Bradyrhizobium diazoefficiens: one gene and its partner. The protein of the gene in region 2 interacts with the protein of the main gene of each other region in a pairwise test. Links are inferred from orthologs where the notes say so. Each region holds a gene or a part of one and is shown on either strand. Other genes may lie near its edges. The genes, in order: tpiA and pepT.

Region 1 (15,778 bases), 110 kb from region 2 along the record:
GGAACGCATGCGAACGAGGCGATCAGGCGGGCAGTCGCAGCACCTCGCATGGCGTGCCGGCTTCGGCCTTCGGTGCGAACGGCACGCGGACGAGAAGTGCCTGTGCCGCAGCGAGATTCGCAAGCAGCGAGGAATCCTGGTGATCGACGGGAAGGGCGACGAGCGTGCCGTCATCGCGCACATCGAGGCGCGCGCGAAGATAATCCTCGCGCTGGTCGTTGGCGCCGACAGCGCGGCCGAGCACGGCGCGTTCGCGACGATGGTGAACCACCGAACGGCCTGACAGCGCGCGAATCAGCGGCACCAGGAACAGGAAACCGCAAACGTAGGATGACACGGGATTGCCGGGCAGGCCGATCACGCGCATGGCGCCGAGTTGCCCGTTCATCATCGGCTTGCCCGGCCGCATCGCGATCTTCCAGAACGCCATCGAGATGCCTTCATCCCTCAGCGCCTGCTGCACCAGATCGTGGTCGCCGACCGAGGCGCCCCCCGTCGTGATCAGGATGTCGGCGCCGGTCGCGCGCGCGCGGCGGATGCCGGCGGTGGTGGCCGACAGCGTGTCGGCGGCGACCCCGAGGTCGATGGTGTCAGCGCCTTCGCTGCGGGCGAGGGCATGCAGGGCGTAGCCGTTGGAATAGACGATCTGGCCATGGCCGGGCGTACTGCCCGGCATCACCAGCTCGTCGCCGGTCGCGAGAATCGCGACCTTTGGACGGCGGCGAACTGCAAGCTGCGGATAATTCATGCCGGCGGCGAGCGCGAGGTCGCGCTCGGTCAGCCGGGCGCCCTTGCGCAGGAGCACGTCACCCTCGGAGAAGTCGATGCCGGCGGGACGGATGTGCCGGCCGGTGACGGCGGCTTCCTTGATGGTGATGCGCTTGCCGTCTGCGACGGTGTCCTCCTGGATCACAACGGCGTCAGCGCCGTCGGGAACGACGCCACCGGTGAAGATCCGCACGGCCTCGCCGGCGCCGACCGTTCCTGCAAATGGGCGGCCGGCCGCGACCTCGCCGATGACGGTGAGCTGTGCATCGACCCTGGCCGCGTCGGCCGCGCGGACGGCATAGCCATCCATCGCCGACATCGCCTCGGGCGGTTGCGTCCGCCGCGCCGCGACGTCGCACGCGAGCACGCGATGGAAGGCTTCATCGAGGGCGATCGTTTCCTCAGGCCGCGGCTCCGCACCCGCGAGCACCGCGGCAAGCGCGTCAGAAACCGGCATGAGGGCCACGGTAAAAGCTCCAGCTTGGGCAACGCAGATATCGGGTTGCGGCAAGCGTTCTAGCCGAGTGCGCGCGTTGAGGCAAAATGGATAAGCGTGTGCTGAATCCAGCTACTTCTGTAACAACAGCGCACCAGATCGGCCTACCGGCTCACGCCGGTCTCGTCAAAAATCTTCGACAGATGGCTGCGTGCGGCTCCGTCGGTGATAGCGAGTCGTTCCGCGGCGGCCCTGCGGCCGCAGTTCTTGACGATATCGAGAGCGAAGGCGGCTTCGGCGCGGTCGAAGCCGTAGCGCGGGCAAGGCTTCGAGTTGCGCCGAGGCGCCGGGCCGGGGCTCACGACGGCGCTATCGGACTCCCTCTTTTTGGGTCTCCGTCTTCCGCGACGTCCGGCGCCCTGGGCCCCTGATCCTTGTCCGGCAGCGGATCGGCCTGGGATTTCAGGTCGGCGGCCTTGCTGATCAGTTTTGCGGAAAGCTCAGAATCCGATGTGGTTCTGGCGAATTTCATCAGCAGGGAGGCCTGCTTGGTGAGGTAGGTTTTGCCCAACACGTCGATGTACCCGATGTAGAATTCCCAACGGACTCTAGAGTCCGGAAGCGGGCATTCCGTTCCCGGAACTCTGTACAAAAATGCACAAAGTGTTTTGGTTCCTCCTCGCCGGGTGAAATTGTTCCGGAATCTGCCGGTCAGATCCCCAGCGCCTTCAGCGCATCGCCGACGTCGCGGGGCGAGGTCACATGCACTGCAGTCAGGCCGCGGGCGCGGGCGCCTTCGATATTCTCGGCAAGGTCGTCGAAGAACACGATGCGGTTCGCCGGCACGCCCATCGCCGCGACGACGTGGTCGAAGGCCTCCGCGTCCGGTTTGCGCAGGCCGATGCTGGAGGACAGATAGAGCTCGCGGAAATGGCCGAGCAGGTCGGCATATTCCTTCGAGAAATGGTCCACATGCGGTCGGTTGGTGTTGGAGAACGCGTAGAGCGGCATCTGCTTCGCCGCGCGCGGCAGCAATTCCGCGATGTCGGGCATCTCGCCGGCGAAGATCGCGTTCCAGCCCTCGAGGAACTGCGCATCCGAAATGCCGATCCCGAGTGAGGCGCGGAGCGACTGGAAATAATCCTCGTCGCTGATCTTGCCCATTTCATGCAGCCGATAGGCCTCGCTGTCACGCGCATAGCGCGCGACGATGGCATCGGGCTCGAGGCCTGCATGTCCCGCCCAGCAGGCGATCGCCCTGGAGAAATCGATGTCGAGCACCACGCGCCCGAGGTCGAACAGAAGCGCGTCCGCGCTGCCGGGAGAGAGCGAGGTCATTGCATCCTTTCAGGTCAATACCGATACGGCTCGTGGTCGAACAGCGGGAACGCGCTGAACACGCTCGGGGCATTCGTCGCAGTGGCCTGGTGCAGGCAGGACTTGTTCACCCCGGCGAACGAGGTGGCGCCCAAGAGACCGAGGCAGCGCAGCACCTCGTCCTCAAGCAGTTCCAGCATCCGCGCCACGCCGGCTTCGCCGGCCGCCGCCAAGGCCCAGCATTGCAGCCGGCCGATGCCGACGAGGTCGGCGCCCGCCGCGATCGCCTTGACGATGTCCGTGCCGCGGCAGATGCCGCCATCGACCATGATCTTGGCGCGGCCCTTCACGGCGTCGACGATCTCGGGCAGCACATGCATGGCGCCGCGGCCGTGGTCGAGCTGACGGCCGCCATGGTTGGAGACATAGATCCACTCGACGCCGTGATCGACCGCGATCTGCGCGTCCTCGGCGGTGGCGATGCCCTTGAGGATCAGCGGGATCTTGAACTTGTCCTTGATCATCTTCACGGTCCGCCACTCCAGACCCTTCTGGTACTCGCCGCCGGTGGCGCGCAGGCGGCTCTCGCGGACGTAGCGCTTGGCGATGTCACGCTCACGACGGCTGTAATGGGCGGTGTCGACGGTCAGGCAGAAGGCGGCATAGGCGTTCTTCTCGGCCCGGCTGACGATTTCGGCGACGAAGGCGTCGTCGCCGCGGACGTAGAGCTGGTACAGGCGCAGCGCGTCGGGGGCCGCTTCGGCGGTCTGTTCCAGGCCGGGCTCGGAGACCGAGCTCAGCATGTGTGCCGCCCCGAAGGTGCCGCAGGCCCGCGCCACGCTGGCCGCTCCGTGCGGGTCGAAGATTTCAAGCGCGCCGACGGGCGCGAGAATGACCGGCAGGCGCATCTTGCGGCCAAACTGCTCGACCGAGCCGTCGACCTTGCGCACGTCGCGCAGCACACGCGGGCGGAACGCGATCTCGTCCAGCGCCATGCGGTTGCGGCGCATCGTGGTCTCGGTCTCGGCCGCGCCGACAATGTAGTCCCAGGCGTTCTGGTTGAGATTGGAACGCGCCTTCCGGATGAATTCGTGCAGGTTCTGGAACGGCTCGTTGCTGGCGCCGAGTTCGACGTTCCGTTCCGGCCGGAGCGCTTCGTTCATTGTTATCCTCCCGAGAATTTGAAGCATTATCTCATCGCCTATCGCGTCCAGCGCTCCAAAACCATCCTAAAATCGCATAGCTGCGAGGCGTGGGCCGGCCGACCGATTCCCGCATCGCGCGAGGAGGTTTCCGAACGTTGCCAAAAGTTTAGGCCAAGACGAGGGGATTTCTGTAATGTACCCGCCGGCGTGGCAGGCCGGCCTTGAAGAAACCAGAATGATATTGTGAGAACCGGGCTGGATCGCCATTTGCATGGCGCCTGCCAAGCCCCAGCGAAAAGGCCAACCATTCCATGCGGAAAACTCTGCTGTTCCCCCTCGGCGCGCTCACCGGAGTGTGCCTGACTCTCCTCGTATCCGGTCCGCAGGGCGGGCTATGGGCGGCTCGGGCAGCGGCGGGCGCGGATGATGCGTATTCCCAGCTCAACCTGTTCGGAGAGGTCTTCGAGCGGGTCAAGGCGAGCTATGTCGAGAAGCCCGACAATGCCAAGCTGATCGAAGGTGCGATCACCGGCATGGTGACCTCGCTCGATCCGCATTCGCGCTACATGAACGACAAGGCCTGGACCGAGATGCAGGAGATCACCTCCGGCGAGTTCGGCGGCCTCGGCATCGAGGTCACGATGGAGGAGGGCCTGGTCAAGGTCGTTTCGCCAATCGACGACACGCCGGCGTCAAAGGCCGGCATCATGTCCGGCGACCTGATCAGCAAGATCGACGGCGAAGCCGTGCAGGGCTTGACGCTCGAGCAGGCCGTGAACAAGATGAAGGGCCCGGTCGATACCCAGACCAAGCTCACCATCGTGCGCAAGGGCGCCGACGCCCCGCTCGATGTCGCGATCAAGCGCGAGATCATCCATGTGCGCCCGGTGCGCTTCCACGTGGAGAGCGGCAACATCGGCTACATCCGGGTCACCTCGTTCAACGAGCAGACCACCGACGGCCTGAAGAAGGCGATCGCCTCGATCTCCAAGGATGTCCCGCAAGAGAAGCTCGTCGGCTACGTGATGGACCTGCGCAACAATCCGGGCGGTTTGCTCGACCAGGCCGTGTCGGTGTCGAGCGCGTTCCTCCAGCGCGGCGAGGTCGTTTCGACCCGCGGCCGCAATCCGGAAGAGACCCAGCGCTTCACCGCGCATGGCGGCGATCTCACCAAGGGCAAGCCGCTGGTGGTCCTGGTCAACGGCGGCTCGGCCTCGGCCTCGGAGATTGTGGCCGGCGCGCTGCATGATCACAAGCGTGCCACCATCATTGGCACGCGGTCGTTCGGCAAGGGCTCGGTGCAGACGATCATTCCGCTCGGCGCCGGCAACGGCGCGCTGGCGCTGACCACGGCGCGCTACTACACGCCGTCGGGTCGTTCGATCCAGGCCCAGGGCATCGCGCCCGACATCGAGATCCTCCAGGACGTGCCGCCCGAGCTGAAGGGCCGCGTCGACACCATGGCGGAGTCCCAGATGCGCGGCCATCTCCAGGCTGCCGACGGCAAAGAGCAGACCGGGTCGCAGTCCTATGTTCCGCCGGAAGAGAAGGACGACAAGGCGCTGCACGCGGCTTACGACTTCCTGCACGGCGTCACCGTAAATGCGGCGGCTGCCAAACCGGCGCCGAAGACGACGGTGCCGAACTAGACTCCATTCGGTCCTGCGACCTCCAGAGATCGCCCGGGAGTGGATGGCCGCTCCCGGGCGAATTCGTATCGAGGCCGTTCGATGAGTACGCAGCCCTAGCTTGCCTCGCGGCGACGGCTTTCGTTGCCGTCACGCTGGGCGAGGCGGCTGCGATGGAGCGCGAACAGCTCCACGACCTTGTCGGCCGGTTTCGCGGCGCTGAACAGATAGCCCTGCATTTCGGTGCAGCCGAGCGCGCGCAACAGCCGCTGCTGTTCCTCGGTTTCGACGCCCTCGGCGGTGGTCGCCATGCGGCGGGCGCTGGCGAGGTTGACCACGGCCTGCACGATGCTGGCGGAGCCGTCGGGCCCTGCGATGTCGTTGACGAAACAGCGGTCGATCTTGATCTTGTCGAATGGGAAGCGGTGCAGGTAACTCAGCGACGAGTAGCCGGTGCCGAAATCGTCGAGGGCGATGCGGACGCCGATGGCGCGAAGCTGGTGCAGGATCGCAAGTGCGGTGTCGTCGTCGCGGATCAGCACGGCCTCGGTGATTTCGAGCTCGAGCCGGCTCGCCGGCAGGTTGGAGGCGGCCAGCGCGGCCATGATCTTCAGCGCCAGCGTGCCGCTCTTGAACTGCACCGGTGAGACGTTGACGGCGAGGCGGATGTCGTCGGGCCAGGCGGCAGCATCCCGGCAGGCGGTCGCCAGCACCCATTCGCCGATCTCGTTGATCAGCCCGGTATGCTCGGCAATCGGGATGAACTCGGCGGGCGAAACCATGCCGCGCTCGGGGTGGCGCCAGCGCACCAGCGCCTCGCAGCCGGTGATGCGGTCGTCCTTGAGGCTGAGGCAGGGCTGGTAATAGACTTCGAGGCCGCCTTGAGCGATGGCGTGGCGCAGATCAATCTCCAATTGGCGCCGCTCGCGCACCTTGGCGTCCATCTCCGGCTCGAAAAAGCGGTAGGTGCGGCGCCCGGCGGATTTGGCGGCATACATCGCCATGTCCGCGTTCTTCAGGATCTGGTCCAACGCGGTGCCGTGTCCCGGTGCCAACGCAATGCCGATGCTGGCGTCGGTGGTGAGGTGATGGCCCATGCAGTCGACCGGCGTACGGATTGCCGCGAGGACCCGCGCCACGAGTTCGTTGACCTGGTCTGGCGAGGTCACCGCGCTCTGCACGATCGCGAACTCGTCGCCACCGAGCCGTGCCACGAAATCGGTCGGGCCGGCGCAGCCGCGCAGCCTCTCCGCCACCGTCTTCAGCAGCTCGTCACCGACGAGGTGACCGAGCGCATCGTTGACGCCCTTGAATTCGTCGATATCGATATAATGCACCGCGAGCTCTTCGCCGTGGGAGATGGCGGCCAGCTCCTCGCGCAGACGTTCGTGGAACATGGCGCGGTTCGGCAAGTCGGTCAGCGCATCGTAATGGGCGAGATGGGTGATGCGCTCCTCGATGCGACGTCGCTCGGTGATGTCCTCATGGGTCGCCACCCAGCCGCCATCGTCGAGCGGCTCGTTGACGATCTGGATCGAGCGGCCGTCGCCGGTGTCGACGATCATGGAATTGCGCAGGTGGACGTCGCGCAGCACACGCACGACATACTGATCCGCATCACCCGGGAACGAACCAATGGCCTTACGATGGGCGATGATGTCGAGAAAACTGCATCCGGGCTTCACGATCTCCGCCGACAAGCCGTACATTTCGATGTAGCGCTGGTTGCAGACCACGAGCCGCCGCTCAGCGTCGAACAGCAGCAGGCCCTGGGTCATGTTGTTGACGGCGCGGTCGAGGCGCTGCTTCTCCAGCATCAGCCGCTCCCGGGACATGCGGTGCTGCTCCAGCAGCTTGCGCACGATTGCGATCAGCACGCCGGCGATCGCGAGCGCGGAGGCGCCGGCGACAGAAATCAGGATTCCGATTTGCTCGCGCCAGTCGGCAAGAGCCGCCGCGCGCGTGGTCGTCGCCATCATCAGGATCGGAAAATGGGGCAGGGCGCGTGCCGAGATCAGCCGGTCGTCACCGTCGATCGGGCTCACGAATCGGCCGGCGAAGTGATCGAGTGCGAAGACCCGCTGCTGCTCGAACGAGCCGTTCCTGAAATTGCGTCCCATCACGTCGCTGGAATGAGGGAAGCGGGCAAGCAGCGTGCCGTCCCGATGCAGCATCGAGATCGCGGCACCGTCGCCGAGCACGACGGTCGCGAAGAACTTTTCGAAACCGGCCGGCTCGATGCCGCGCCCGACGACGCCCATGAACTCGCCGTGCGGTCCCATGATCTTGCGCACGATCAGGATGGTCCAGGCGCCTGAGATGCGGCTGTACAGCGGTTCGATCAGCACGTCAGGCGCCTGCGGATCGTATCGGAAAGTGCGGAAATAGGCGCGATCCGACATGTTGACCTTCGGGACCGGCCATGCCGTCGAGGAGTTGATCAGATTGCCGTCGGCGTCGATGATGTTGACGCCGCCCATGTAGGGCAACGCCTCGATCTTCGAGCGCAGCATTTTGTGCACGTCCTGGCCCGAGAGGCGCTTGCGATAGTCCTCGGCAGTTGTGATTCCGCTCGCGCGCACATGGTCGATGAAATCCTTCTGGATGACCGCGAAATCCTGCAATTGCTGGTCGAAATGGTGGGCTAGCAGCAGCACGGTGTTTTCCAGCTCGCGGCCCGAGTTGCGGAGCGCGCGCTCGCGGAAATTCTGCGCCATCAGCACCGCGCCGACGGCGATCGTCGCGATCAGGAGTGCGCCGCCCACGACGAGCCAGCGGATCGGTCCGCTGCGCGCGAAGGCCTGGTCAAGGAGGCGACTGCCGTATCTCGTCATCATGCCGATCGTTGCCGTGCACACGTCAGGGTCAATTCTCGACCCCCATAACATCCGTCGGTTTACGGGATCGACGTGGAGGCGGAGTTAGGAAGCGCGGTTAATGCGACGTGAACCGCAACACGCAAATGCAATCGATGCGCATGACGAGAGGCGTGCAGGATTGCCGGGGATTGTCGCGCTGTCGGTCAGTTCTTGCCGGCGATTGCAATCTCAATCAGCGTTTAACGATCTAACGTGTTGACGATCCTCGGTGCCGCATTGGCACGCGTTTGCGAACTGGTCTCGGCAGAGACGCAGAGAGGACGCGATCATGAAAAAGACATTGAAGAGTTTTTGGGCCGACGAATCCGGCGCGACCGCGATCGAATATGGCCTGATCGCCGCCGGCATCGCACTCGCCATCATCACCGTCGTGAACGGCTTGGGCAGCAAGCTCAACACGAAGTTCGGATCGATCAGCGCGTCGCTGAAATAACGGCCTGGTCAGGCGCGATAGTGACCCGACTTGCCGCCGAGCTTCTCGATGAGACGGATGCCTTCGATGCGCACACCGCGCTCCACCGCCTTGATCATGTCGTAGATGGTGAGGCAGGTGACCGAGACCGCCGTCAGCGCTTCCATCTCGACGCCGGTGGGGCCGGTTACCCCCACGCTCGCGCGCACCACGCAGCCCGGCAGCCCCGCGTCGGGCTCGATGTCGACCGTGACCTTCGACAGCGCGAGCGGATGACAGAGCGGGATCAGCTCGGAGGTGCGTTTTGCCGCCATGATTCCAGCGATGCGGGCGGTGCCGAGCACGTCGCCCTTCTTGGCGTTGCCGGAAACGATCAGGTCGAACGTCGCCTTCTCCATGACGACACGTCCTTCGGCGACGGCGAGCCGCTCGGTTGCGGCCTTATCCGAGACGTCGACCATGCGCGCCTCGCCGGAGGCGCCGATATGGGTGAGCGCAGGACTCGCCTTCTTCGATGACTTGGTCTTCGCAGGCTTGCGCGCCATCTTAGCGCGTGCCCGTGGCGCGGGCTTTGGTCTTTCGTGCGAGCAGCGTGCGCGTGGCGGCGGTGACGTCGGCCTGCCGCATCAGGCTTTCGCCGACCAGGAACGTCGACATGCCGACGCGCGCGAGTCGTGCCAGGTCGGCAGGCGTGAAGATGCCGCTCTCGCCGACCATCAGCCGCTCCGCGGGGATCAGCGGTGCCAGCGTCTCGCTTGTTGCCAGCGTGGTCTCGAAGGTGCGCAAATTGCGGTTGTTGACGCCGATCATCGGCGAACGCAGCTTCAGCGCGCGGTCGAGCTCGGCGCGGTCGTGGATCTCGATCAGCACGTCCATACCATAGGCAGTCGCTGCGTCTTCGAGGTCCTTGGCGGTGGCGTCATCGAGCGCAGCCATGATGACGAGAATGCAATCGGCCCCATGCGCGCGTGCCTCGACGACCTGATAGGTGTCGAACAGAAAATCCTTGCGCAGCACCGGCAGCGAGGTCGCCGCGCGCGCCGCCACCATGAAGTCGAGATGGCCCTGGAACGAGGGCGTGTCAGTCAGCACCGACAAGCAAGCCGCACCGCCCGCCTCATAGGCCCTGGCGAGATCAGGCGGATCGAAATCCTCGCGGATCAGCCCCTTGGACGGCGAGGCCTTCTTCACCTCCGCGATCAGCGCGTAGTCGCCAGCGGCGTGCTTGGCCCTGATCGCGCGCAGGAAGCCGCGTGGCGCGCCTTGCGCTTTGGCCGCCGCTTCGACGGCCGAGAGCGGCTGCGCGCGCTTGGCCACCGCGATCTCCTCGCGCTTGTAGGTTTCGATCTTGGTCAGGATGTCCGACATGGAAAGCTCAGCTGTTCGAGACCGCGATCAGATGTTTCAACCGTGCGCCCGCCGCGCCGCTGTCGAGCGATTTCGCACCGATCGCGACGCCGTCCCTGAGGTCCTTGGCGCGGCCGGCGACGACCAGCGCCGCAGCAGCATTTATCAACGCGACGTCGCGATAGGCGCTCGGCTTGCCGTCGAGCACGCTTTGCAGCGCAATCGCATTGGCGTCGGCATCGCCGCCCTTGAGGGCACCAGGCTCGCAGCGCGGCAAGCCGGCGTCCTCGGGCGTGACCTCGAAATTCCTGATCTCGCCTTTGTGGAGCGCGGAGACGAAGGTCGGGCCGGTGAGGGTGATCTCGTCCAGACCGTCGGAGCCGTGCACTACCCAAGCGGATTCGGAGCCGAGATTCTTCAGCACCTGCGCCAGCGGCTGCACCCATTGCCGCGAGAACACGCCGACCATCTGCCGTTTCACGCCGGCCGGGTTGGACAGCGGCCCAAGCAGATTGAAAATCGTGCGCGTGGCGAGCTCGACCCGGGTCGGGCCGACGTTCTTCATGGCCGGATGATGGGCCGGCGCGAACATGAAGCCGATGCCGCATTCGCTCACGCAGCGCCCGACCTGCTCGGGCTTGAGGTCGATCTTCACGCCAAGCGAGGCCAGCACGTCGGCGGCACCCGAGCGCGACGATAGCGCGCGGTTGCCGTGCTTGGCGACCGGCAGGCCGGTGCCCGAGACGATGAACGAGGCGCAGGTCGAGACATTGACCGAGCCGGAGCCGTCGCCGCCGGTGCCGACGATGTCGACGGCGTCCGCGGGCGCGTCGACGGTGAGCATCTTCGAGCGCATCGCCGTAACCGCGCCGGTGATCTCGTCCACGGTCTCGCCGCGGACCCTGAGTGCCATCAACAGGCCGCCCATCTGCGAGGGCGTGGCCTCGCCGGACATCACGGCATCGAAGGCGGAAGCGGCCTCGTCACGCGACAGGCTGGCGCCGGTCGCCACTTTTCCAATGATCGATTTCAGGTCGTCCATCGCGTGCTTTCAACTCACTGGTTCGCGCCGGTCACTTGCGCGAAGGCGGCCTGATTAATGGTGGTCCCGATGTCGGCCTCAAGCTTGTTGACGTAGGAGGCGACCTGCTCGTCGGTCAGCGACTTGTCGATGCTGTCCTTCAGCTTCTTGACGGCCTCGGAAGCGGGATCGGCCGCGGGATCGACGATGTCGGTGACGCGGAAGACGATGACCTCGGTGCCGCCGGTCACGGGCGCCTGTCCGACGCCGTCCTTGGCGGTACGGAAGGCGGCCGCCACGATGTTCGCGGGTACGCCGGCCGGGGAATCGTCGCGCTTGAAGCCGCTCGCGGTCTCGACCTTGGCGCTGATCGCAGCTGCCTCGTCGGCGAGCTTGCCGCCCTGTTCGAGCTTCTGCACCATCTCGGTCGCCTTGGCCTTCAGCTTGGTGGCGATCTGGTCCTGGCGCCAGCGCACCTCGACCTGGTCGCGGACCTCGTCGAGATTGCGGTCGCGCGACGGCGTGATGGCGAGCACGTCGTACCAGACATAGCCGCCCTTGAACGAGATCGGGTCGTTGTCGACGCCGATGTCGCTGTTGAAGGCCTGTGACACCACATCGAGGCCCTGCGGAATATTGTCGACCGGCTGCCCGTTCGGCGCACGGCCGGAGCGGTCGACGGCATCGATGGTCACGGCGGTGAGCCCGAGCTTCTTCGCGGCGTCGGCGACGCTGGTGCCGGCGCCTCGTTCGTCTTCCATCTTGTCGCGGAGCTCGCCGACCTTAACGCGCGCCCGCCCGGCTGCGATCTCGCGCTTGATGGCGGGGGCGAGGGTGGCGTAGTTCGCCTCGACACCCGGCTCGATCTTGTCGACCTTGACGATCGAGACGCCAATGGGGCCCTGGATCGGCTGGCTGATCTCTCCTGCGGCAAGCGCGAAGGCAGCATTGCCGACCGCGGGTTCGAGCGAGGATTTGGTCACGAGCCCAAGATCGACGTCGGAGGCGGTTAGCCCGCGCTCCTTGCCGAGGTCCTCGAAGGAGAGCCCGCCGACCAGGCGCTCGCGTGCGGCCTGCGCTTCGGCGGCGTTCGGGAACACGATCTGCTGGATCTGGCGCTTCTCCGGCGTGCCGAGTTGGTCCTTGCGCTGGTCGAACAATTTTTTCGCCTCGTCATCGGAGACGTCGGTCCACTTGGCGATATCCTCCGGGGAAATCACGGCGAAGACGATCTTGCGGTATTCGGGCGCGCGGAACTGGACCTTGTGATCTTCGAAATAAGCGGCCAGCGCATCGGGCGAGGGCGCCTCGATCTGGCCTGCCTGCGCTGTGTCGAGCCTGACGAATTCGATCGCGCGCTGCTCGTTCTGGAAGCGCGTCGCCACATCGAGCATGGCTTTCGGCGGCTCGAGGCCGGCTCCGATCGTGCCGGTGATCTGCCGGCGCAGCGCCACTTTGCGCTGCTCGGCAACATAACGCTGCTCGGTGTAGCCGAAATTACGGATCAGCCCCTGGAAGCGGTTCGCATCGAATTTACCATCGACGCCCTTGAAGTTCGGATCGTTCATGATGAGCTGGCGGATCTGGTCGTCGGACTGGCCGAGACCGAGTCGGCGCGCGTTCTCGTCGAGCGCGGCTTCCGCGATCGTCTGCTGGAGCACCTGGCGATCAAGGCCAAACGCGCGCGCCTGCTCGGGCGTGAGCGGGCGGCCGAACTGGCGGCCGATCTGCTGGAGGCGGTCGGTGTAGATCTGGCGGAACTCGTTTAGCGAAATCTCGGTATGGCCCACCTTGGCCACCGTTGACTGACCGAAGCCCCGGAAGATGTCGGCGATGCCCCAAACGCCGAAACTGATGATCAATACGCCCATCACGACGGCCATAATGGTCTTGCCGACCCAGTTTGATGAGGCCTTGCGCATTCCTCGAAGCATTTGGTCCAACTTGTTTGGCAGGAGGGGAACGGGAGCGCGTCTTAATGCAGATTCCGCAGAAGCGCGTCACCAATTTGATATGCCATCATAAAGTGGCGGCTTTCCCCCCGCAACCTCAGGTCACGAGGCCGCGCGAAGCTGCGGTTAAAGGCCCCTGGTCTCTGGAATTGCCGCAGCTCCTCTGCTAGCGCATGGAGAAACCTCATTGTGCTGGAAATCGACATGACCGACGCCATCCGCCCCTTGATCGCCGGCAACTGGAAAATGAACGGCCTGAAGGCCGCAGCCGCCGAATTTGGCGCCATGCTCAATGGTGCGGCAGAGGTCACCGGCAAGGCCGATCTGCTGGTCTGCCCGCCGGCGACCCTGATTGCGGCCTTTGCCGACAAGGCGCGCGGCAAGGCCGTCGCGATGGGAGCCCAGGACTGCCATCCCAAGGCCTCCGGCGCCCATACAGGCGATATCGCGGCCGAAATGCTGGCTGACGCGGGCGCGAGCGCCATCATCGTTGGCCATTCCGAGCGCCGGGCCGACCATGGCGAGGGCGATGCACTGATCCGGCAGAAGGCGGAGGCCGCCTGGCGGGCCGGGGTGGTCGCGATTGTCTGCATCGGCGAAACGCAAGGCCAGCGCGATGCCGGCCAGACCCTGGATATCCTGCGCGGCCAGCTCGACGGTTCGCTGCCGGACGGCTCGACGGCGGCCAATCTGGTCGTCGCCTATGAGCCGGTCTGGGCCATCGGAACAGGACTGACCCCAACGTCCCAGGATGTCGAGCAGATTCATGGCTTTATCCGGGAACTCCTGACCTCCCGGTTCAAGCCGGATGGGGCCAGGATGCGGATCCTCTATGGCGGCTCGGTCAAGCCGTCGAATGCGGCCGAGCTGATGGCGGTGAAGAACGTCAACGGCGCGCTGGTCGGCGGCGCCAGCCTGAAAGCGGCCGATTTCCTTGCGATTGCCAAAGGCTGCCCCTAGCTAAAGCGCTGCCCCTGGCTAAGCGTAAAGCGCCGGAGGCGGCCGATCGGGGGTGGAAATGCCCCTTCCGATCGTGTAACACCGCGCAACTTCAGGAAAACCCGCGAAGCGCGATCGGCCGCCGTCTCGGCGCTGTCGGCTTGTGACGGAAGGACACTATGCAGACCGTTGTCATCGTCATCCACCTCATGATCGTCGCCGTCATGATCGGCGCCGTGCTGCTCCAGAAGTCGGAAGGCGGCGGCCTCGGCATGGGCGGAGGCGCGGGCTTCATGTCGAGCCGCGGCACTGCGAATCTGTTGTCGCGAACCACCGCGGTCCTCGCCGCGGGCTTCTTCCTGACCAGCCTGTTCCTGTCCTGGTATGCCGGCTACAACCGTGCGCCTTCGTCGATCATCGGCACGCCGGCGTCGCAGACCCAGCCGGCCGGCGGCGGGCCGATCACCCCGCCGACCTCGGGCGGCATCCTGGATACGCTGAAGAAGGCGGACGAGCAGCAGCAGGCCCCGGCAGCGCCAAGCGGTCCGCAGGTGCCTCGCTCGCAATAAAGCAGGGGGGCCATGCAGGGCGGTGGCTAGCGTCCTGCATCAACAGTCCCCATCAACGCTCTGTCACCACTCTTAGTTTTGGCTCACCCACAGGCCCGCAGATTCTTTGGGGCGGAATGCGAATCGCTTTGGCGAATCGAATTCGAGGGATTAGAGGTTAAGCCCCATGGCGCGGTACATATTCATCACCGGCGGCGTGGTTTCTTCGCTCGGCAAGGGTCTGGCTTCAGCGGCACTCGGTGCCCTGCTGCAGGCCCGGGGCTACAAAGTCCGCCTCCGTAAGCTCGACCCCTATCTCAACCTCGACCCCGGAACGATGTCGCCGTACCAGCACGGCGAAGTATTCGTGACCGATGACGGCGCGGAGACCGATCTCGATCTCGGTCACTACGAGCGCTTCACCGGGCGGCCTGCGACCAAGGCCGACAACATCACGACCGGGCGTATCTACCAGGACATCATCACCAAGGAACGCCGCGGCGATTATCTCGGCGCGACCATCCAGGTGGTGCCGCACGTCACCAACGCCATCAAGGAATTCGTCCTCTCGGGCAATGACGATTACGACTTCGTGCTGGTCGAGATCGGCGGCACCGTCGGCGACATCGAGGGCCTGCCGTTCTTCGAGGCGATCCGCCAGCTCAAGAACGAGCTGCCGCGCGATCACGCCATCTACATTCACCTCACGCTGCTGCCCTACATTCCGAGCGCCGGCGAATTGAAGACGAAGCCGACACAGCACTCGGTGAAGGAGCTGCGTTCGATCGGCATCCAGCCTGACATCCTGCTCTGCCGTACCGATCGCGAGATTCCGAAGGAAGAGCGGCGCAAGCTCGGCCTGTTCTGCAACGTGCGTGAAAGCGCCGTGATCGAGGCGCGCGATGCCGACAGCATCTACGCCGTACCTGAAGCCTACCACAATGCGGGCCTCGACGACGAAGTGCTCGCCGCCTTCGGCATCGGCTCGCGAATCCCGCCGGTGCTCAAGAGCTGGCAGCAGATCAACGAGCGCATCCGCAATCCGGAAGGCGACGTCACCATCGCCATCGTCGGCAAGTACACCGGCATGAAGGATGCGTATAAGTCGCTGATCGAGGCGCTCTCGCATGGCGGCATCGCCAACAAGGTGAAGGTCAATCTCGACTGGATCGAGAGCGAGATCTTCGAGAAGGAAGATCCGGCGCCGTTCCTCGAACACGTCAACGGCATCCTGGTGCCCGGCGGCTTCGGCCAGCGCGGCGCCGAAGGCAAGATCCGCGCGGCGCAGTTCGCGCGCGAACGCGACGTGCCCTATTTCGGCATCTGCTTCGGCATGCAGATGGCGGTGATCGAAGCGGCGCGGAACCTCGTCGGCATCGAGGAGGC
Region 2 (15,734 bases):
CGTGTTGAGCGTGATGCCGATCGCGAACGCCTTGCCGAAATTGGCGGGCGCATGGACATGCGCGTGGCCGTGGCCGTGGTCATGACCATGGTCATGCGCGTGATCGCCATGATCATGGTGGTGATGACCGTGATGGTCGTGGTTGCCCAAATCTAGCGCTCCCCGGACGCTGCCAAATCAGGCGCCATTGTAGGCGTTTCGCCCGCGCCGTCACGCCGGAACAGCAAATAGAGCGCCGGCAGCACCAAGAGTGTCAGCACCGTCGAGGAGATGATGCCGCCGATCACGACCGTCGCGAGCGGCCGCTGTACCTCGGCGCCGGCGCCCGTCGCAAGCGCCATCGGCACGAAGCCGAGGGAGGCGACCAGCGCGGTCATCAGCACCGGGCGCAGCCGTGTCAGTGCGCCTTCGCGGACGGCGTCCGCAACAGGGTGCCCCTCGCTGCGCATCCGCTCGATGAAGGCAATGATGACGAGTCCGTTGAGCACGGCGACGCCCGAGAGCGCGATGAAGCCGACGCCAGCGCTGATGGACAGGGGAATGCCGCGCAGCAGCAGCGCCGCGACGCCGCCGGTCAGCGCCAGCGGCACGCCGGAGAACACCAGCGCCGCATCTGCCGCCGATCCCATCCCCATGAACAGCAGCAGGAACACCAGTGCGAGCGCCACCGGCACCACGATGCTCAGCCGGTTGGTTGCGGAGACCAGCTGCTCGAATTGGCCGCCCCAGCCAATCCAGTAGCCCGGCGGCAGCTTGACCTTCTCGGCGACGGCGGCCTCGGCCTCAGTGACGAAGGAACGCAGGTCGCGGCCCCTGACATTGGTCATCACCACCACGCGGCGCTTGCCGTTCTCGCGGCTGATCTGATTGGGCCCCGGCGCGATCTCGATCGCTGCGACGGAGGAGAGGGGTACGTAACGCAGCGCCATGCCTTGCGCACCCGGCCAAGCAGTCTTCGTAACGGCTGCGATATCCTCGCCCGGCGGAAGCGGGATCGGCAGCGACTTGATCGCGTCCGGGTCGGCGCGCAGGCTTTCGGGCAGGCGGACCACGATGTCAAAACGGCGATCGCCCTCGAACAGCTTTCCCGCCGGCTTGCCGCCGATCGCGATCTCGACGAGATTTTGTACCTCGCTGAGGCTGAGCCCGTAGCGCAACAGCGCCTGGCGGTCGAGCTTGACGGTGAGGATCGGCAGGCCCGCAACCTGCTCGGTCTTGACGTCGGCCGCGCCCTCGATGCCGCGAATGACGCCGTTGACCTGTTGGGCAACATTGGCGAGCACGTCGAGATCGTCGCCGAAAATCTTGACGCCGACGTCGCTGCGGATGCCGGCGATGAGCTCGTTGAAGCGCATCTGGATCGGCTGGGTCATGCCATAGGCGGTTCCGGGCAGGGTGTTGGCGGCGCGTTCGATCTCCTCGATCACCTCGTTCTTCGGCTTTCGGGGATCGGGCCATTCCTCGCGCGGCCTCAGCGTGACATAGGTGTCGGCGACGTTCGGCGGCATCGGATCGTTGGCGATTTCTGCGGTGCCGACCTTGGAGAAAATGGTCGTCACCTCCGGCACCTGCCTGACTGCTTTCTCCAGCCGGAGCTGCATGTCGATGCTCTGGGTCAGGCTGGTGCCGGGAATCCGGATGGTCTCGATGGTGATGTCGCCTTCATCCAGGCTCGGGATGAACTCGCCGCCCATGCGCGTGGCGGCGAAGATGCTGCCGGCGACGATCAGGACGGCGCCGAGCGCGACGCTGCGGCGGTAGCGGATGGCGCGATCGAGCAGCGGCACGTAGAAGCGCTTGGCCGCGCGCATGAAGACGTTCTCCTTCTCCGAGACCTTGCCGGTGACGACAATAGCGACTGCGGCGGGGACGAAGGTGATCGACAGTAGCGCCGCGCCCGCGAGCGCCATCAGCACGGTCAGTGCCATCGGCGTGAACATCTTGCCTTCGGTCCCGGTCAGGGTGAGGACCGGCAGGTAGACCACGGCAATGATGAGCGTGCCGAACAGGCTCGGCTTGACGACCTCGCTGCTTGCGGCGCGGATGGTCTGGAGCCGTTCGTCGAGCGTCAGGAGTCGTCCGCGCCGGTGCTGCTCGGCAGCGAGCAGCCGCAGGCAGTTCTCGACGATGATGACCGCGCCATCGACGATGATGCCGAAGTCGATCGCGCCGAGGCTCATCAAATTGGCGCTGACCTTGCTCTCCACCATGCCTGATATCGTGAACAGCATGGAGAGTGGGATGACGCAGGCCGTGATGAGCGCCGCGCGGATGTTACCGAGGATCAGGAACAGCACCGCGATCACCAGCGCTGCGCCCTCGACGAGATTCCTTTCGACGGTCTGGATGGTCGCTTCCACCAGATGCGTGCGGTCGTAGACGGCGCGCGCGACCACGCCGTCGGGCAGCGATTTCGCGATCTCCTTGAGCCTTGTGGCCACACGCTGGGCCACCGTACGGCTGTTCTCGCCGATCAGCAGCATGGCAGTACCGAGCACGGTCTCCGTGCCGTTGGCCGAAGCCGCGCCACTGCGCAGGTCCTGGCCTTCCCGGACCTCCGCGACGTCGCGGATGCGCACCGGGACGCCGCCGCGTGAGCCGATCACGATGTCGCGAATCTCTTCGATATCAGCGACCTGGCCGGGCGCGCGGACGAGATATTGCTCGCCGTTGCGCTCGATATAGCCGGCGCCGACATTTGCATTGTTGGCGGCCAGCGCCGTCATGATGTCGCGGAAGCCGAGCTTGTAGGCCATCAGCCGGCCGGGGACCGGCAGCACGTGGAATTGCCGCTCATAGCCGCCGATCGAGTTGACCTCGATCACGCCGGGAATGGTGCGCAGCTGCGGCTTGATGATCCAGTCCTGGATGGTGCGCAGCTCCGTCGGCGTGAATTCGGCGCCGGTCGGCGACTTGGCGCCGGCCTTGGCTTCGACGGAGTAGACGTAGATCTCGCCGAGACCGGTCGAGATCGGTCCCATCGCGACCTCGACGCCGGCCGGCAGCTGGTCGCGTGCCTGTTGAATGCGCTCATTCACAAGCTGGCGCGCGAAATAAATGTCGGTGCCGTCCTGGAACACGACAGTGACCTGGCTCAGTCCGTAGCGCGAAATCGAGCGGGTGTAGTCGAGCCTCGGCAAGCCCGCCATCGCGGTCTCGATCGGGAAGGTGATGCGCTGCTCAGCCTCCAGCGGCGACAGGCCGGGCGCGCGCGTGTTGATCTGGACCTGGACGTTGGTGACGTCAGGCACCGCGTCGATCGGCAGGCGTGTGAAATTCCAGGCGCCGAAGGCACCGGCCGCGAGCGCGAGCAGCACCACCAGCCAGCGCTGGCGGATCGAGGCGGTGAGGAGCGCGTCAATCATGCTCGGCCTCCCCCTTGCCCATTTCCGCCTTTACGACAAAGCTGTTCTCGGCGACGTAGCGCTCGTTTGCCGAGAGCCCCGCGCGGACCTCCACGAAACGCGGATCGGCCTCTCCGAGCTCCACCGGGCGCGCCTCGATCTTGTCGTTGTCCTCGCGCACGAACACGATGGTCCTGTTTTCCAATGTCTGGATCGCGCTGCGGCGTACGGCGACCGCGACGTTGCGGGCGGCGAGGATCAGCCGCGCCGTGACGAACAGGCCAGGTCGTAAGCGTCCGTCGGGATTCGCCAGCACCACGCGGGCGAGCGCGGTCTGGGTCTCGCTGCTGCCGATCGGCGCCATATAGGAGATCGTGCCCCTGATCTCGCCCCGGCCGTCATCGGGATCGATCAGCACCTCGTCGTCGATGCGAACGCGTTTGAGGTCCTGCCGGTAGATCGACAGGTCGACCCAGATGGTCGAGAGATCGGCGACGACGAAAGCCGGCTTCTGCTCGGAGGCGTATTCGCCGAGCGAGATCTGCCGTTCGATGATGGTCCCGGCGATCGGGGCCTTCAGCTCGTAGACGGTGAGGCTCTGATTGCTCTCGATGGTGGCGAGCGGTTCGTCCTTGCCGACGTTGTCGCCGATGCGCTTCTGGATCGATTTGGCCAGACCCGGAAAGCGTGGCGTCACCTGCACCACGGCTTCCTGGTTGGCGCGCAAAATGCCGTTGAAAGACAGCGTATCGGTCAAAGTGGCGCTCGCCGCTGCCGCCAGCGTCACGCCGGCGGCGGCAAGCTTGACGTCGGAGATGCGGATGCGGTCGGCGCCATGTTCGTCCTGCTCGACATGGTCGTTCGGCTTTTCCGGCTTTTTGTCCGCGGCATGTTCGGTCGGCGCGACCTTGGCCGGCGCGAGCAGGGAATAGCCGTAAGCACCAAGCGCGGCGGCAACGATGGCGACGAGGATGGCGGAGGATGTCTTCATCGCGCGCTCTCCCGGGCCAGCGCAAATGGGTTGCCGACCAGGCCTTCGATGGTGGCAACCCCGGCATGGAAGTTCGAAAGCGCCTCCTGCTCGCGCAGCCGCGCCTGCGTCACGCTCGCCCGGGCGTCGAGCACTTCGAGCAGGGTGAAGCGGCCCTGGCCGTAGCCCTGCGAGATCGCCTCCACCGCTTCGCTCGCCTTGGGGATCGCGGTCTCGCGCAGCACTGCGAGCTCGCGCAGCGAGCCCTGGAGCGAGTCGTAGGCGCGGCCGGCGACCACGATCAGCGTGTTGCGGTTGGCCTCGCGCTCCGCCCGGGTCTTGGCGAGGCTTTCCTGCGCCGAGAGGATGTTGCCCTGGTTCTGATCGAACACGGGGATCGGCACCGAGACGGAGAGCCGCACGGCATCGTCATTGGTCTCGTTGAAATGGCGCCAGCCGGCGGCGATCCGCACGTCGGGATAGGGCCTGAGCCGCGCCAGCAACAGCTCGGCATTGCGCTGGGCATACACAGCGGTCCAGCGCACCAGCTGCGGATTGGCATCGATCGCGGCGACCACCGACTGGAATGTCGGGGGCTTGCCCATCGTCTCCAGCCTGCCGGAGACCTCGCCGAATTTCGCAGTGGGATCACCCATCAGCACCGCGAGCTCGCGCCGAGCGCTCGCCAGCGTCGCCTTGAAGCGCTCGCGGTCGGCCTTTACCAGCGCGGAGGCAACCTCGGCGCGGCCGGTCTCGGCGGTGGAGGAGGCGCCCGCCTCGACGCGGCGGCGGAGCAGCGGCGTCAGCTTGTCGATCGCCGTAATCTGTTCGTCGAGGATCTGGATGCGCCGCTGCGCGCCGAGCACGCCGAGGAAGGCGATCGCGGTCTCCGACAACACCTCCAGCCTGATGGCCTTGCGCTGGATCGCCGCGACTTCGATGCCGGCCGCGCCCGCGGCGATCCGTGCGTCGCGCTTGCCGAACAATTCAAATGCCTGGCTGATCTGGAGCGTGGTCTCGGCCGATCTGATGCCGCGATAGCTGCCGGACCCGAACGAATTGTCCTGCTCATAGGACAGTTCCGGATTGATGAGGGCGCCGGCCTGGATACGCTGGCCCGTGGCGATGCCGACATCGCGCTCCGCCGCGGTCAGGCGCGGGCTCGCGGCCAATGCCCGCGTGAGCGCGGCGCGCATGGTCAGGGTCTGGGCGTGTGCGTGCTGTGTCAGCCAGGGGCTGACGACAATCGCCATCGCGCACGCGAGGCGCGCAGCCGTTCGTCTGCAAGACATGAAGGTGACCTGTGAACAATAGCATCGTGGGCGCGCGTGGCGCCCGGCTGATCAGCTCAGGTCAGATGTTTGGGGGGCGGGGAGTCGGTATCGGGCGCGATGCCGATCAGCGCAGGCGCACGCTGCGGGACCGGCGCGGCAACGATGTCGCGCGTGGCTTCAGACTGCACCAGCTGCGTGACAGCAATGGAGAAACAGCCATGGCAGTGATGACCGCCGATGGCTTTGTGGTCACTGTGACCCGCTCCGCCGTCATCGAGCATCACGGCGATCTCAGAGCCGCCCGCGGGGCTGGTCACGTCGATATCGTGCGCGCCGTGCAGCGCGCCCGACAGCAGGTACATGCTTGCCACCAGCACAGCCACAAGCCCGCGCCAGTTGCGCTCGGACCAAAAGCTAAGAGGGCGGTAGGTTGCGACCATGAGGTTACTCAATCTGACCTGCCTGCGGTAGCACGGAGGCTGGAACAGTGTCGACCCGCAACATTGTTACGTGTGGGGAACTCGATGTCGCACGGGCCCAAGAGGAAAAGGCCCCAGCCCGGGGCTGACCGGCTGAGGCCTTTGTGCTCACAAACTTCATCCTTGGGACTTGCAGTGACAATTCAGGTCTCGCGGGTTCGTTCCCTGCGAACCACCGAAATTAGGAACGTTCGCCGGTCCCCCTCATTAGCGCCCCGGAGCCTTTGAGGAGGATGGGATTATGGACGGACTGATCTATCTGATCGGCTTGATCGTCGTGATCATGGCGATTTTGTCGTTCTTCGGCCTGCGCTGAGGGAGCTGCGATGGCAATCGAGACTTTCGTGCAGGAAGACGTGACGGAAGGCGGTCTCATGGCCGCTGAGGAGCGCTGGAGCATCCAGTGGAGCTCCATCATCGCTGGCGCTTTCGCAGCCGGCGCAATGTCATTCATCCTTGTCGGCTTTGGCGTGGCGATCGGCCTTGGCGTGAGCTCGGCCTCGCCGACCTGGCGCGATGCATCGGCGGCGCTGGCGCTGTTGTCGGGGCTTTATCTGATCATCCAGGCGATCGTCAGCTTCGGCTTCGGCGGCTACATCGCCGGCCGGACGGCACGACCGGCGCCTGCGCTGGCAACGATCGAGGATGACGGCGAGCGGCGCGACGGGCTTCATGGGCTGACGTCCTGGGCGCTCGCCATGCTCATCGGCGCGGCGCTGCTGGCGATCATTGGTGCTGCGGCGATCGACCGCTCGCCGATGCGCAGCTCAGCCGGGAATGCGAGCTCCGCAGAGCCGCTATTGAGCTACGAGCTCGACAAGCTGTTCCGCGCGCCCCGGCGGGCGGCCAACACCGACATGCGGGAAGCCCGTGCTGAAGCTGGGCGCATCCTGATGACGTCATCCAGCCATAGCGGCGTCGGCACCGATGATCGCGCCTATCTCGTGCAACAGGTCGTTGCCTTGACGGGGCTGTCTGCGCCGGATGCCGAGCGTCGGGTCGATGGGTCGATCGCCGCCTCTCAGACGGCAATCAGCCGCGCCCGGCGTAATTCGGTGATCGTCGCATTCTCGGTTGCGGCGGCGGCCCTGATCGGTGCCGCCGTCGCCTGGGCTGCGGCCGTCGCCGGCGGCCGGCATCGCGATGGCGAGCCGCTGCCAAACTGGATGGCGAGCTCGAACCGCTTTCATCGCGGCCGTCGCGCGATGCCGGTGCCGTAGCGGACCAAGCTTACGCGTTCTCCTCCCAGATCATCGCCAGATGAACGATGGTCTGGACCGCCTTCTCCATGTCCTGCCGGCTGACCCACTCCAGCCGCGAGTGAAATGCGTGCTCGCCGGCGAAGATGTTGGGGCAGGGCAGGCCCATGAAGGAGAGGCGGGAGCCGTCGGTGCCGCCGCGGATCGCGGTGCGCATCGGGCGCAGGCCGGCGCGGCGGATCGCCTCGATGGCGTATTCGAGGATGTGAGGGTGACGGTCGATCACCTGCTTCATGTTGCGGTACTGCTCGCGCACCTCGAACGTGTAGGTCGAGCGCGGATAGTCCTTCATCACGTCCTTGACGATGCCCTCGAGCAGGACTTCCTTCTCCTTCAGCCCCTCCTCGGTGAAGTCGCGTACGATGAAGGAGAGCCGCGCCTGTTCCAGCGCGCCCTCAATGCCGACCGGGTGCAGGAATCCCTGCTTGCCCGACGTCGTCTCCGGCGAACAGCCTTCCTTGGGGAGACGCTCGACGATGGCAGCCGCGATCTTGATCGCGTGTTCCATCTTGCCCTTGGCATAGCCGGGATGGGCGCTGACGCCGGTGATGACGACGGTGGCGCCGTCGGCCGAGAACGTCTCGTCCTCGACGCTGCCCGCGCTCTCGCCGTCCATGGTGTAACCGAAATCGGCCCCTAGCTTCTTGATGTCGACATTGTCGACGCCGCGGCCGATCTCCTCGTCGGGCGTGAACAGGATCTTGACGGTGCCGTGCTTCACATCGGGGTTGTTGATGAAGAAATGCGCGGCATCCATGATCTCGGCGACACCGGCCTTGTTGTCGGCCCCGAGCAGCGTGGTGCCGTCGGTGGTGATGATGTCGTTGCCGATCTGGTTCTTCAGCGCGGGGTGCTCGGCGAAGCGGATCACCTGAGTCGTATCGCCCGGCAAGGTGATGTCGCCGCCGCGATAGTTCTTCAGCACTTGCGGCTTGACGTTCTTGCCGGTGACGTCGGGCGATGTGTCCATGTGCGAGCAGAAGCAGATCACCGGCACCTTCTTAGGTGTATTGGCCGGGATCGTTGCGTAGACGTAGCCGTAATCGTCGAGATGGGCATCCGTGACGCCCATGGCCTTGAGCTCGGTGACGAGAACGCGGCCGAGATCCTTCTGCTTCTCGGTCGACGGCGAGGCCGGGGAATTCGGATCGGACTGGGTGTCGATAGTGACGTAGCGCAAGAAGCGCTCGGTCACGGTATGCGCGAAGGTCAGGGACATGTCTGGTCAAACCGCCGGGTCTTTGGGGGAAGTGGGCAGTATAGCAGAAAAGCGGGCCAGGTTGCGGCCGGACATGGGCGGATCAGGCTTTACGAAAGGTAGCGTCAGATCGCCTCTTTCAGTTCCTTGACGGGGCGGAATGCGACCTTCTTGCTCGCCTTGATGTGGATCGGCTCGCCGGTCGCCGGATTACGCCCGGTGCGGGCCGCGCGCTTGCGGACCTGGAGGATGCCGAGACCGACGATACGGACGCGGTCGCCCTTCTTGAGGTGCCTGGCGATCAGGTCGACCATGTCGGTGAGGACGGCCTCGGCGCGCTTCTTAGAGAGGTCCTGGCTTTCCGCGATGTCGGCTGCCAGGTGCTTGAGCGTGATCGTGGCTGGAGCAGCTGCCTTCTTCGCCATGTCTGGTCTCCTCGGGGGCGCGCGGAAGCCTGCTGGCTCCCAAACTGCCAAGTTCCGGCAGGCCTAGACGATTCGGGATGCGACTGACTACGCCGGCCGTCCGGCGAGGGGCACTGTCATGCGATTTGTCAGGCGAATCCACGCGTTGGCTAGCGCCGTTCGCGCGATCTGCGGCACCATACCGTCGATGAGGCTGAGGATGTGTTGCTAAGTTTTTGAAGATATTGCCAAAAATGGCGCGAGAGACGGGGCTCGAACCCGCGACCTCCGGCGTGACAGGCCGGCGCTCTAACCAACTGAGCTACTCCCGCGTGACGCGTATGTGTCCGCGCGGAACGAGGGGGGACTTAAAGGGGGGACATGGTGAAGTCAAGGACGTTGCGTTCACGGCGACCAAACGCCGGATCGAGCCGGGCAGGACCGTATCGCTACGGCCGGGACGGCTGCCTCGGGGCTTCGAATCAATCAATGATGTTACAAGCTCCACAGGCAATTTCCGGGGACAATTGGCTTGACCGTCGGCTCGCGCGCCTTCCAGAACGCAAGGCTCCAGAAGAAATTCAAGAAGGACGCGGACGCCGCGCTGGCGGCGGCCCATCAGGCCTATGGCAACGGGCGGTTCGCCGACGTCGAAACGCTGTGCCGGCGGATCCTCGAGGTGCTTCCGGATCATTTCGACACGCTGCATCTGCTCGGGGTCTGTCTCAGCGGCGATCCGAAGCGGCTTGAGGAGGCTGAGCGGGTCCTGCGCGCCGCGATCGCGATGAGCCCGCGCGCGGCCAACGTCTATTGCGATCTCGGCACGGTGCTGTTCGACCTCAAGCGCTATGACGATGCGCGGGCCATTCAGGAGAAGGGGATCGCGCTCAATCCGAATTTCCCGATGGCCCTGACCAATCTCGGCAATACGCTGATGCATCTGGCGCTGCCGCTGGAGGCGATCGAACTGCACGAGCGCGCCATCCGATTGAAGCCCGACTATGCCGATGCCTATTGCAATCGCGGCATGGTCGAGCTGCGGATCTGGCACTCCGAGCAGGCCGCGCAAAGCTTCGAGCGCGCGCTGGCGTTTCAACCGAAGCATCAGGAGGCGTTGGCCGGCCGGGGCATGGCCTTGCTGGAGATGCGCGATTACGCGGCCGCGGAAACCGCCCTGAATACGTCCCTGACGCTGAGGCCGGGCAATGCCAAGGTCCTGGCCCATCGGGCGCGGCTGCATATCCGGCTGCTGCGCCTCGAACAGGCGGAACGCGACGTCGACGCGGCGCTCGCGATCGCTCCGACGCTCGAACTGGCGCTGCGCGAAAAGGCGCTCATCAGTCTGCTCCTGAACAAGCCGACGCAGGCCATGGCGGCCTGCAAGAAGCTGCTCGAGCAGAGTCCAAAATCGGAGATCGCGATCAGCCTGATGGGATCGTGTTTCGCCAGCCACGGCGAGATCGCAACCGCGATCGAGCATTTCGACCGGGCGCTGGAGCTCAAGCCCGACTTCGAGGATGCGATCAACAGGAAGATCTTCGCGCTCGACTTCCTGCCCGGCGCGGATTTCGCGATGTTGCAGGCCGCGCGCAAATACTGGTGGGACAATATCGGCGGCAGGATTCCGCAGCGACCCCTTCGGCCGCGGGAGCTCGATCCCGACAGGCGCCTGGTGGTGGGTTACGTGTCTGCCGATTTCAGGCGCCACTCCGCCGGCTTCATCTTCATGCCGGTGCTGCGGCATTGCGATCACACCAATTTCGAGGTCGTCTGCTATTCGTCGTCTCCGCTGCAGGATGAGATGACCGACGAGTTCCGCTCGTTCGCGGATCGCTGGGTCGATGCGGTGTTGCTGTCCGATGAACAATTGACGGATCGCATCGAGGAAGACGGGATCGACATCCTGGTCGATCTCTCCGGTCACTCCGGCGGCAGTCGCCTCGGGATGTTCTCGCGCAAGCCCGCACCGATCCAGGTGTCGGCCTGGGGCGCGCCGACCGGCACGGGTCTGAAGACCATCGACTATATCTTTGCGGACCCGGTCGCGATTCCCAAAGCCGCGCGGCCTGAGTTCGCCGAAAAGATCCACGATCTGCCGTGCATGCTGACGATGTCAGAGCCTGCGCCGGGCTTGTACCGGCCGGACTTGCCGATGCTGCGCAACGGCTACGTCACCTTCGGCAGCTTCAACCGGATCGACAAGATCTCGAACGAGGTGCTGCCGGTGTGGTCCAGGCTGCTGTGCGAGCTGCCGGGATCGAAGCTCGTCATCAAGCACGGTGCGCTCGACGATGCCGGCCTCCGCGATGGCCTGGTCGCCCGTTTCGTCGAGCATGGCGTCAGCCCGGACAGCGTGGTCTGCCTGGGGGCGAGTCCGCGCGACGCGCATCTCGCCGAATACGCAGAGATCGACATCTCGCTCGATCCGTTCCCGCAGAACGGTGGCGCCGGCACCTGGGAATCCCTTCACATGGGCGTGCCTGTGATCGCCAAGCTCGGCCTCACGACTTCGGGGCGGGCGGCGGGCGGCATTCTCAGGGCGATCGGCCTCGACGACTGGGTCGCGGCGGATGACGAAACCTATATCGCGATTGCCAAGCGGTTTGCGGGGGCCCCGGCTGCGCTGGCAGCGCTGCGGGAGGAGCTGCCGGCCCGGATCGCGGCTTCGGCGGCGGGAAATGGCGCGACCTATACTCGCCATGTGGAGGCGGCGTATCGCCAGTTCTGGCGCGACTATTGCGCGGCGCAAGGCAAGTGATTCAAGAGCTTGGCCCGAATTGTTCAGATCCTGGCTCGTCAGGTTCTGCCAAAAATAAAGGCCGCCCCGAGGCGGCCGTTTCGTCTCAAACCGGACCTTTTTACCGCTGTTAGCGGATCTCAGAGGTGCCCGCGCTCGTGATCGCTACCGGCTTGCCGGCCTTGAGCACGTGGGTGGACTGGGCGGTCTGGCTGTAATCGGCGTTGGTGCGAGCTGCGATCCCGAAGGCGGCCACGACTATGCCGGCCACCAGCGCCACCACCACGATCTTCAGGTGGGTACCCCGATCTGCAGAGTGAATTGAGTGGTTCATCAGAGCCTCCCGACGGGCTTTGGCGCCGTCTGTCGGTTGATGTCTTAAGGAGCATCTGTTTCCGGATCGTTTCGCGGGTTCCGCAAAATGGTTTCATCTGGGCATTTGGCCGTTTCGGCTTAAGCAGTCTTACCTGCCGCGTAATCGCGGCGGCCAAATCGCTCCGTCATGATTGCTTCCATCGGCCGCGAACAATCCGGCAAGGGAGAAGCACCATGAACCGTCGAAACGTCCTCGAAGCCACGTTGCTTGGAACCGCCTTGGCGGCGGTGTCAGGCGCCAGTGCGCCAGCGGCCCAGCAGATTGCACGATCGCCCTATGTGACCGCGAAGGACGGCACAAGGCTGTTCGTGCAGGATTGGGGCAACGGGAAACCGGTGCTGCTGCTGACTGCCTGGACCTTCGATGGCACCACCTGGGGCAGCCAGATTGAAGCTCTCACTGCGAAAGGCTTTCGTTGCGTTGCGCTTGACCGGCGCGGGCATGGCCGGTCCGAGATGCCGTCCGCAGGTTATGACCTGGAGACCCTGACCGACGACGTCGCCTCGGTGATCGAGGCGCGCGACCTGCGCGATGTTGCGCTGGTCGGGTTCTCCATGGGGTCGGTCGAGGCGGTGAACTATCTCGCACGATACGGATCGGACCGCATCGCAAGGCTGGTGCTGGTCGCGCCGACGACGCCGTTCCTTGTCAAGACCGAGGACAATCCGGATGCGCTCCCGAAGGCCATGATCGAGACTGACCAGGCGGCTGTCGCCCGCGACTTCGTCAAATGGATCTCAGCGAACGAAGCGCCGTTCTTCCTGCCCGAGACGCCCGAGATCACGCGGACTTGGATTCGCCAGATGATGCTGAGCGTGCCGCTGCCGGTGGCAATGGCCTGTCGCAAGAGCATGGCGTTCGCGGATCTGCGAGCGGCTGCCGCCGGGATCGATCGCCCCACCCTGATCCTTCAGGGCGACAAGGATGCCAGCGCGCCGCTGCCATTGACGGGTGCCAAGACCGCAAAACTGATCAAGGGCAGCAAGCTGACCGTCTACGAGGGCGCGCCGCACCCGCTCCCGCTGACGCATGGCGAGCGCCTGATTGCGGACATGCTCGCGTTCATGAATGCGTGAGCGCCCTAGCTCGCTCGTGCGATGTCGGTGCGGATGGTCCGCGCCGCCCAGACGAACAACAGAGCGCCGAGCGTGGTCGTGACCGCCGCCGAGAGCAGGGAATAGCGCACGGCGTCCGCGCCGTAGCTGCCCTTGAGGGCGTCGTTGACCACGCCCACGGCGAGCGGGCCGACACCCTGGCCGAAGCAGGTCGCAGTGAGCGCGATCAGCGCCGAGGCCAGCGCGCGCATGCTGGGCTTTGCCACCGTCTGCGCGATCGCGAAGATCGGGCCGAGATGGAAGCCGACCAGAAACGAGGTCAGCGCCAGCATCGCGACCATCATCGTGAAATTCTGCGTCAGCATGCACACGGCGAAGACGGGGCCGGCAAGCCCCGAGGTGATCGCCGGCGCCCACAGTTTCCAGCGGTCGTCGCGGCGGCTGACTCGCGCCACCACGATGCCGCCGAACAGGGTGCCGGCCATGCCGGCGAGCCCTTTGAAGGTGCCGGCATAGGTGCCGATCTCGGCGCTCGACAGATGGTGCACGCGCGCCAGGAACGGCGGGATCCAAGCCGCGGTCGCGTAATTGGTGTAAGTGGTCAGGCAGAAGCCGATCAGCACGATGATGAAGCTTTGCTGCGAGGCCAGGAAGCGCAGCGTCGGCCCGAGCGGCTCGGGCACGAAGTTCTCCTGCATCGCGCCACGCTTCGGCTCGGAGATCGTCAGCCACAGGATCAATGCGAGCAAGATGCCCGGCACGCCCGCGACATAGAACGCCGCCCGCCAGCCATAGTGCTGGTTGATAGTGCCGCCGACGAAATAGCCGAGGAAGACGCCGAGATAGGTGCCGATGGCGTAGATGCCGAGTGCGCGCGGGCGCTCGTTCTTGGCAAAGAGATCGGCGACGATCGACTGCGAGGCCGGCGAGCCCGCGGATTCACCGATGCCGACGCCGATCCTGGCGAACGCCAGCGCGGTGACGCTCGAGGCCATGCCGCACAGCGCCGTCATCGCGCTCCAGAACGCAAACGCCAGGGCGACGATGTTGCGGCGGTTGAGCCGGTCGGCGACGCGCGCGATGGGAATGCCGAGCAGGGAATAGAACAGCGCGAAGCCGAAGCCCGCGAGCAGGCCCATCATGGTGTCGCTGAGCAAAAACTCCTTCTTGATCGGCTCGATCAGCACATTGAAGATCGTACGGTCGAGGAAGTTGAGTGCGTAGATGATAGTGAGCAGGCCCAGCACGTAATAGCGCCGCGCCATGGGCTTTGCCGCGGCGGCCGTTTGCACCGACATTTGTGACGTCACATCGACCATCGCTTCCCCCAATTTGGCTTTGCTATCGTTGTGGGTCCAGCTCTCGCTGGAGCTGGCAGCTCAGCCTTCCCTGATGTAGTTCCCCGCTTCGAACTCGACCGGCGCGGCGCTTGCGTCGAATGAGATGCCGACGGGGTCGCGGCCCGCTTCCATCGCGTCGATCTGCTCGCTCAGCATGCGCCGGATCATCAGGATTCCGCGGTCGCTCTGGCCGAAATGTTCCTCGGAATGCACCGTCACCGGGCCTTGGCCGACCTGGGCCTCGTAATCGCCGGGAAATTGCTGGTGCTCTTGCTCCGTCATGTCCCACCAGAACTTGTCGTTGAACTTCGAGCGCATGCGGCCGATGTCGCCGGAGTTTTTCACGCGGCCGGCGACGTAGATGCGGAATGAGGTGTCGTCGATCGGCAGCGTCCAGCCGATCGATTCGACCCGGGCGAACTGCGCGACGCGGGGGTTCGGCACCACGCGCAAAGTGGGGAGGGCGGCTTCGGTGACACGATAAAATACCTTGCCGCCGTCCTGCTTGCGGATCGAGCGCACGGCGATGCCGCGCGGCGTCTTGTCGAACGTCACCTCCGGCATCGAGGCCATCAGGTTGGTGAATTGCGGGCCCGAAAACGAGCCGTGCAGCACCGGCACGTGGTAGGGGTCGACCACGTTCTCGAAATGCTGGAGCCAGCTGCAGGGGATGACCGCCGGTCCGCCGCCGCCGATCGAGGAATCGTCGGCCTCGACGAACTCGCCGTCGTCCATGTTCTCGAGGCACTCGTAGCGTGGCAGCACCGGGCGTTTCTCGGCCGGGCCCATATAGGCGAAGATCAGCCCGTAGCGCTCCTCGACCGGATACCAGGGCTGGCGCACCTTGTCCTTGAACTGGCCGCCGTCGGGCTCGCAGGGCTGCTCCAGGCAATGGCCTTCGGTGTCGAATTTCCAGCCATGATAGCAGCAGCGAATGCCGTCCTCCTCGACCTTGCCATAGTAGAGCGTGGTGCCGCGATGGCAGCAGCGGGCGTGGAGCAGGCCGACGCGGCCGTGTTTGTCGCGGAACAGGATCAAATCCTCGGCCAACGCGCGCACCTTTTTCGGCGTGTCGGTGGCGTCGCCGGCGAGCCCGACCGGATGCCAATAGCGGCGGAGCAATTCGCCCATCGGCGTGCCGCGCGCGACCGAGGTGAGCTCGGTGCGCGTCTGCGCCGGCTTCATCGCGTAGGCCGTGCCGAGGTCGCGATCCCGCTGGGTCATCGTCATCAGCTTCCTCCCGCCGCAGCCTTGATGGCCCGGTCGTCTTCATATGTTGATCCAATGAAAAATAATTC

The links.
Region 1: the proteins of pepT (region 2) and tpiA interact in binary tests that used the Escherichia coli proteins (3 or more experiments, as listed by UniProt). The link is inferred for Bradyrhizobium diazoefficiens from one-to-one orthologs.

The regions. Positions count from the first base shown.
Region 1 is NZ_JAENXS010000002.1:305,821-321,598, forward strand. Bases 12,072-14,987 are described here. They hold tpiA (triose-phosphate isomerase), read left to right. Parts: upstream 12,072-13,109; coding sequence 13,110-13,865; downstream 13,866-14,987. Other genes in these bases: JJE66_RS18200 (SurA N-terminal domain-containing protein), read right to left, coding at 12,072-12,887; secG (preprotein translocase subunit SecG), read left to right, coding at 14,024-14,413; JJE66_RS18215 (CTP synthase), read left to right, coding at 14,580-14,987. Also shown: gephyrin-like molybdotransferase Glp, read right to left, coding at 23-1,234; JJE66_RS18150 (hypothetical protein), read right to left, coding at 1,369-1,566; JJE66_RS18155 (hypothetical protein), read right to left, coding at 1,563-1,778; JJE66_RS18160 (HAD family phosphatase), read right to left, coding at 1,916-2,542; JJE66_RS18165 (alpha-hydroxy acid oxidase), read right to left, coding at 2,557-3,684; JJE66_RS18170 (S41 family peptidase), read left to right, coding at 3,978-5,315; JJE66_RS18175 (EAL domain-containing protein), read right to left, coding at 5,411-8,131; JJE66_RS18180 (Flp family type IVb pilin), read left to right, coding at 8,442-8,606; cyclic pyranopterin monophosphate synthase MoaC, read right to left, coding at 8,615-9,130; indole-3-glycerol phosphate synthase TrpC, read right to left, coding at 9,132-9,953; trpD (anthranilate phosphoribosyltransferase), read right to left, coding at 9,961-10,974; more of JJE66_RS18200, read right to left, coding at 10,989-12,071; more of JJE66_RS18215, read left to right, coding at 14,988-15,778. UniProt on the Escherichia coli protein: Involved in the gluconeogenesis. Catalyzes stereospecifically the conversion of dihydroxyacetone phosphate (DHAP) to D-glyceraldehyde-3-phosphate (G3P).
Region 2 is NZ_JAENXS010000002.1:197,289-213,022, forward strand. The notes cover bases 6,422-9,293. They hold pepT (peptidase T), read right to left. Parts: upstream 8,546-9,293; coding sequence 7,298-8,545; downstream 6,422-7,297. Other genes in these bases: JJE66_RS17655 (hypothetical protein), read left to right, coding at 6,422-7,287; JJE66_RS17665 (HU family DNA-binding protein), read right to left, coding at 8,650-8,949. Also shown: JJE66_RS17630 (cation diffusion facilitator family transporter), read right to left, coding at 1-150; JJE66_RS17635 (efflux RND transporter permease subunit), read right to left, coding at 153-3,365; divalent metal ion exporter adaptor subunit IhpB, read right to left, coding at 3,358-4,335; divalent metal ion exporter subunit IhpA, read right to left, coding at 4,332-5,606; JJE66_RS17650 (hypothetical protein), read right to left, coding at 5,663-6,028; more of JJE66_RS17655, read left to right, coding at 6,394-6,421; JJE66_RS17675 (tetratricopeptide repeat protein), read left to right, coding at 9,461-11,686; JJE66_RS17680 (hypothetical protein), read right to left, coding at 11,796-11,999; JJE66_RS17685 (alpha/beta fold hydrolase), read left to right, coding at 12,215-13,117; JJE66_RS17690 (MFS transporter), read right to left, coding at 13,123-14,415; JJE66_RS17695 (aromatic ring-hydroxylating dioxygenase subunit alpha), read right to left, coding at 14,476-15,666. UniProt on the Escherichia coli protein: Cleaves the N-terminal amino acid of tripeptides.